DNA from 2 places in the Nesiotobacter zosterae genome. Region 1 is predicted to be linked to the other one. Evidence: riboswitches for the same ligand, from Rfam matches in the RefSeq annotation. Region 1 holds a riboswitch; the other holds the start of a gene.
The links. A riboswitch is a leader RNA that binds a small molecule or an ion and turns the genes downstream of it on or off. The one in region 1 is predicted to bind cobalamin.

Region 1 (3,311 bases):
ACCGAATAGGGGTGGGTAAGCGCCAGAAAACTGGCCGCCCGCACACTGTAGCAAGGCGCGCACTGCTGCACGGCACTAGTCATCAGTGCCAGCTCCGTGTCCGCCGCGGAAAGAAACAGAATGTCAGCGGGGTCCTGTTCCAGATCCACCGCTTCGTTCTGCTCGTCTATCCCACGCGCTTGACCTGCAAGAATATGCATGGGTTAGACCAGTTCCTGCGCGCCAAGAGCCTCCAGAACAGCCGCTTGATCGAAGCCGGCAAGGCCGATGACAACCAACTGTCCCGCCCCTTCAGTGCCCGCAGCAAACCATGCCTCAACACGAGGGCCGACCGCCTGCACCATGGCAGGAGCCTTTTTGCCATCCACCGTAACCGAGCCTTTGATGCGCAGCACACCTTTCACCGCCATGGCTTTGGCCACGCTCTGTTCAATTGAACCGAGAGAGCCATAGGTCGGCGCGCGCACCACATGGCTCACAAAGTCATCGTGACTGTGGTCATGGTGATGATGATCGTGGTCATGTTCGTGGTCGTGATCATCATCCTGATGATGGTGGTGGGTTTCATGATGCGCCTGTCGGCCTTCCATGTTGTCTTCGGCCTGCGCATTCCGGCCCAGCAGCACTTGCAAAGACAGCTTTCCCTTTTCCGCTGCCACCATCTCGACGGCAGGCCGCAAACGCTGGCCCAGTTTTTCCTTGATACGGGCAAGCACGTCTTCATCAACAAGATCCGCCTTGTTGATCACCACAAGGTCCGCGCATTTCAGCTGATCTTCAAAAAGCTCTTCAACAGGGCTTTCATGGTCCAAAGACTCGTCCGCGTTGCGCTGGGCATCCAATGCCGCCTCGTCTCCCACAACGCGCCCTTCAGCAAGAGCCGCAGCATCAACTACGGTCACCACACCATCCACGCTCACCGCTGGCTTCACCGTTGGCCAGTTGAACGCCCGCACCAATGGTTGCGGCAGAGCAAGACCAGAGGTTTCAATTAGGATGGCATCCGGCGCAGGATCACGCTTCAGGAGCATTTCCATGGTTGGCAAAAAGTCGTCTGCCACCGTGCAGCAAATGCAGCCATTGGCCAGCTCCACCACTTCGTCGGCGCTGCAGTCCGGGTCAGCGCAGCCATTTACAAGTGACCCGTCAAATCCCATTTCGCCAAACTCATTGACGATCAGCGCAATGCGCATGTTCTCGGCATTCTGTAAGAGGTTGCGCACGAGGGTGGTTTTGCCTGCCCCAAGAAACCCGGTCACAATGACGGCAGGGATCTTTGGTTGGGCAGCAGAAAAGGAATAGGTCACAGACGGATCTCCGGATGCAAGGAAGGTTTGATCTGAACAGGCTGTCCGGCAGCAACAAGCACCACCCGGTCACATAGACTGGCCATGTGCTGATTGAGGCGTCCGGCTTCATCGCGAAAGCGCCGCGCCAACGGATTTTCGGGAACAATACCCTGCCCCACTTCGTTGGTCACAAACACCACTGGCCCGCGCAGGAAGCCAAGGCTGGCGCCAAGCTGGGCCGCCGCATCGCTGGTGTCCCGATCTTCCAGCATGAGATTGGAGAGCCACAGCGTCAGGCAGTCCACCAGCACCGCCCGATCAGGCCGCGCTTCACGAAGCAACACATCACTCAAGGCAATTGGTTCTTCAATGGTGGTCCACCCATCACCCCGATCGCGTTGATGCCGCTCAATACGCTGGCGCATCTCGGCATCAAACGCCTGTCCCGTGGCAATGTAGACCTTGCTCAGCCCCGATCGCTCGATCAAGCTTTCAGCAAAGCTGCTTTTGCCAGAGCGCGCCCCGCCAGTTACCAGCAGGTGTCGCGGCCGCGTGGTTGTCGTAGCTTCAGAAACTTTCAGATCGCTCATCAGCTGCCCTTTCTATAAAGGGCCATATAAGCATTCGCGAAGGCGCGAGGGCAAAGCCCCGACCGGCAATACATCATCGTCTGGCGCTCCTTGCCGTCCACCCGACAGCAGTTAAGAGATATGGAAGCTCCAGCCGGTCTCCTGGCTCGCGACTTATGGGGTTGCTTCGTCTTCCCAGCCCGAAAGGCCAGTGACATGGTGAAGAACCCAAATCGCTCACAGTTGCGGGGGCAGCTGCGGCTCACCAACACGTCAGTTAACGGTAATTAACCCGTGATGCCGCATTCCCGTTTCATCTGAGGCGCGCAGAGCTTAATGCCGCTCAACCGCACAACAGAACTGGAAGCCTTTGATAGGGACTAAGTAGCACTGCGCAAATGCCGCTTGTCAATCAATCTCTTGACAACCTAAATAATTCACAGCGCTGGCAAATGGCGGTTTTCTGCCCTTTTCGAACGCCCCTTTCCTGCGCTCACAACAAAAGTGTTGGTTCTGTCCACAAACTCCCGATTTTTTGCAAAAACGGGCTTGGCAAATCGAACCGGCTTTTATACAAACCCCCTCACGCAAACGGCGACGGCGCGCTCACAAGGCGCAATGATCCCCGGTAGCTCAGTGGTAGAGCAAGCGGCTGTTAACCGCTTGGTCGCTGGTTCGAATCCGGCCCGGGGAGCCACTCCCCCGTTTGCATCTCTCCTTGATGGAGATAATCATTCGCTAGAATGATTGGGTAATCCCCGGTAGCTCAGTGGTAGAGCAAGCGGCTGTTAACCGCTTGGTCGCTGGTTCGAATCCGGCCCGGGGAGCCACTTTTTTGACCCAGCAGACAAATTTGTGACTGTTTTTGGCCGATCACGTTTTCGTGAGGTGCCTTTCCCCGTTATCCCAAACAATCAACAACGTGAAATTACGGGCTAATTTCCGCAATAAATCCATTTCGTTAGGTATTTGTTAAGAATTGCGTCGGTTACCGTTTAGTAACGCTAGCGCGAAACGGGATATTTATACAATCGTGGTCTTATAGCCTTCATTCCTGACTTGTTTAGGCTTCTCCTAACGCAAAGCCGCGGTAATTTAGCGGTTAAAAATAAGAATTGCGGAGGGTCACGTGTTGAATACCCATCTGAACTACCAGATCCCAATCAAAGCCAAGCGCTTTGTGAGTACCGCCGCACTCGCCTTTCTCCTGGTGGCAGGAGTGGGATTGGGAGCCGCATACACCTCGGCGTCGAGTGCCACCACCATAACAAACAAAGCCGCAAAGGCTGATCGCGCCGTTACCTATTCCATGCCGGAGGATTACCTCGATGTAACCCTTGCCCCCGCCCCCGGCAGTGGAAGCGACGACCCACTGGACAGTGAACTGTCCATCTGGGTCGGCGAAGTGGAGCTTAATAACGAAAAGCAAATCTGGGTCGAGTTAATCGATGAC
Region 2 (3,311 bases), on a different contig from region 1:
AACGTGGAGGAGCTGCGTTACATCCTCGGCGGAAGGTTAGAGACATCAGTGGAAGTCGCCGCTGGGGGGCGTGAGTTGGTGCAGGAAGGCATTGGTCTTGCCGTCATTTCAATGGGCGGCGACGGTGCCGTTTTTGTGAGTGAGGAAGGGGCAGTGCATGCCATTGCGGCTGCGCCCTATGTCGCCAGTACGGTGGGGGCTGGGGATGCCATGGTAGCTGGCCTTGTGCACGCCCATGTGCGCGGCTTCGACCTCAGAGAGATGGCACGGATCTCAACGGGCTTCTCACTCGGCGCACTCGGCGAGGTAGGACCGCGCTTGCCGGAGGTGGCGCGCGTTGAGGAACTGGCGCAGACGGTGTGCCTCGCACCTGTATGATGCACTCAAAGCAAAACAGTTTAACTCAGCACCGCTGGCCATTTCAGGTGATGACAAAACCCAATGGCCCGCAGTGCAACCTCAACTGTGGCTACTGTTTTTACCTCGAGAAGAACGAGCTTTACGCGGATAGCAAGCGTTTCGCCATGAGCGACGGGGTGTTGGAGCACTATGTCTCGGGCTTCATTGCATCACAAGCTGAGCTCGGTCTCCGTGAGATCTGGTTCAACTGGCAAGGTGGCGAGCCTGCTCTTTCAGGATTGGCTTTCTATCGAAAGGTAGTGGCGTTGCAGATGCGCTACGCGCCGGACCACGTAACTATTCAGAATGCATTTCAAACCAATGGCACGCTTCTGGATGATGACTGGGCTCGATTCTTTGGCGAGCACCGCTTCCTGATTGGTCTCAGCATTGATGGACCAGAGCCCATCCATGACGCCTACCGCGTTGACCGCGCCAAACGCCCCAGCTTCAAGCGCGTCATGGAGGCGGCAGAACGCCTTGCCCGCCATGAAGTGGCGGTTAACGCACTGACCGTGGTACACCAAGGCAATGTGCGACGCCCACGGGAAGTTTATCGCTTCTTGAAAGATGCAGGGTTTCGTCACTTGCAGTTCATCCCTGCCGTTGAAGAAGTGGCATCGCTTGCCCTTCCAAGCCACAGAACAGCGAAGAACCTGGCAAAATGGAGTGCCTCACCAAAGGCTTATGGCCGCTTCCTGTGTGCCATCTTTGATGACTGGGCCACCAACGACATTGGTGAGGTTTCCGTTCAGATGTTCGACGTACACATGGGTACGATGGTTGGTATGCCTTCATGGCTTTGCACGTTTGCTCCCACCTGCGGCCAGGCACTGGCCATGGAACACAACGGCGACCTCTATTCCTGCGATCACTTCGTCTACCCGACGCACCTGTTGGGCAACATTCTTGAAACACCGCTGGACGCTCTGGCGACCAGCGCACCACAAGTCAGATTTGGGGAGAACAAGCAAACCGGGTTGCCCACTGATTGCCGAATCTGCTCTTTCGTCTCGGCGTGTAACGGGGGATGCCCCAAGCATCGTTTCATGCCTGACAGAGACGGTGGTTATGCTCTGAACTACTTTTGTCCAAGCTTCAAAATGTTTTTCAAACATGCGGGAGCAAGGCTCAGAACAATTGCGATGCTTCAGGCACAGGGTGCGTCAGCCCCGCAGATTCGTGAGCTGCTGAGGCAGCAGCCCAACAAAACCAAGGGCTAACCAAATTGGCGACCCGGCGCCACTGCCTGTGCCCGCAGGAGCGACCCTCCAGTTTGCACTGAGTGTAAATAGCCCACTCTTCTTGCAAATTAGAATTCCACAAAATTGGCATGTGGGTATACCCATACAGCATGTTGACCATTCGCGCGCACCAAGCACAATATGCAGTGTCTTTGGTCTTGCGATTCAATCGGAAGCTAAGAGGGAAGCCGGTGCAACTCCGGCACTGCCCCCGCAACTGTAAGCGGCGAGCTTTTCGCCCAATTTGCCACTGTAGTGAGTTCACTTCGGGAAGGCGGGCGGATGGCGCTTGAGCTGTGAAGTCAGGAGACCTGCCAAAAGACACCAACTGACGACCACGGGCGGAGGGTCCGGGATGCGTTTCGTGCACGAGCCGCGAGGGTGCGTTGCTCGGCCATGCGTATCTGCGCCTCCCCCAATGCTACGGGGACGAAAGCATGAGCATTACCGTATACTCCAAGCCTGCATGTGTGCAGTGCACCGCAACAACCCGCGCACTGGATAGCGCTGGTATTGCCTATGATGTGATTGACCTCACACAGGACAACGATGCTCTGGCTGAAGTGGAAGCGATGGGTTACCGACAGGTTCCTGTCGTTGTTGCAGGAGACCAGCACTGGGCTGGCTTCCGTCCAGACAAAATCGGCGGCCTCGCCTGAGTTGGTGAGCGGGCTCGTCTACTTCTCAAGCCCATCAGGAAATACCCACCGCTTTGTCGAGCGCCTCGGCTTGCCGGCCGAGCGCATTCCGCCGCGCGCGTCCGAACCAATGCTGAAGGCAACTCAGCCATTTGTTCTGATTACCCCCACCTACGCGGATGGTGAGGGGCGCGGTGCCGTCCACAAACAGGTGATCCGTTTCCTCAACGATGCGGCAAACCGAACTCTGCTTCGAGGCGTAATCGCCTCTGGCAATCGAAATTTTGGGGCCTTTTTTGCCTACGCAGGCACAATTATCGCCGCCAAATGTAACTGCCCATGCCTTTACAAGTTTGAACTTGCAGGCACCGACAGTGACATCGCGCGGGTACGTCAGGGACTAGATTTATTTTGGAAGCAACAACTCTCGATAAGTCAGTAGTCGCCCAACAAGGGCTGGACTACCACGCGCTGAACGCCATGCTGAACCTCTATGATACGGAGGGGAAGATCCAGTTTGAAGCGGATCGTCAGGCGGCACGTCAGTATTTCCTGGAACACGTGAACCAGAACACGGTTTTCTTCCATTCTCTGGAGGAGAAACTCTCCTATCTGGTGCGCGAGAACTACTACGAAGCTGAGGTCCTGGACCAGTACGATCCGGCGTTCGTGAAGTCCATTTTTGTGGCGGCTTACGAGCGCAAGTTCCGGTTCCCGACGTTCCTTGGTGCATTTAAATTCTACACCAGCTATGCGCTGAAGACGTTCGATGGCAAACGCTATCTGGAACGCTACGAGGACCGTGTGGTGATGGTGGCCCTGGCACTGTCGCGCGGCGATGAAGACCTCGCCATGCGCATGATGGACGAGATCATCTCCAGCCGGTTTCAGCCAGCGACGCCGACGTTCCTGAACGCGGGTAAAAAGCAGCGCGGCGAACTGATCTCCTGCTTCCTGCTTCGCCTTGAAGACAACATGGAATCCATTGGCCGCTCCATAAACTCCGCCCTGCAGCTTTCCAAGCGCGGCG

Region 2: it holds a riboswitch for cobalamin, as region 1 does, so the genes downstream of both, nrdH (glutaredoxin-like protein NrdH) here and cobU (bifunctional adenosylcobinamide kinase/adenosylcobinamide-phosphate guanylyltransferase) in region 1, are expected to answer to the same signal.

The regions. Positions count from the first base shown of each region.
Region 1 covers NZ_JAWXVZ010000002.1:150,314-153,624, reverse strand. The annotation lists gene cobN (cobaltochelatase subunit CobN) at 1-200, opposite strand, end outside; gene cobW (cobalamin biosynthesis protein CobW) at 204-1,307, opposite strand; gene cobU (bifunctional adenosylcobinamide kinase/adenosylcobinamide-phosphate guanylyltransferase) at 1,304-1,879, opposite strand; cobalamin riboswitch at 1,994-2,210, opposite strand; tRNA gene Q3Y58_RS03660 (tRNA-Asn) at 2,481-2,555, shown strand; tRNA gene Q3Y58_RS03655 (tRNA-Asn) at 2,614-2,688, shown strand; gene Q3Y58_RS03650 (hypothetical protein) at 2,988-3,311, shown strand, end outside.
Region 2 covers NZ_JAWXVZ010000001.1:384,064-387,374, reverse strand. The annotation lists gene pfkB (1-phosphofructokinase) at 1-378, shown strand, start outside; gene Q3Y58_RS01855 (anaerobic sulfatase maturase) at 429-1,622, shown strand; cobalamin riboswitch at 1,781-1,976, shown strand; gene nrdH (glutaredoxin-like protein NrdH) at 2,081-2,302, shown strand; gene nrdI (class Ib ribonucleoside-diphosphate reductase assembly flavoprotein NrdI) at 2,307-2,723, shown strand; gene nrdE (class 1b ribonucleoside-diphosphate reductase subunit alpha) at 2,693-3,311, shown strand, end outside.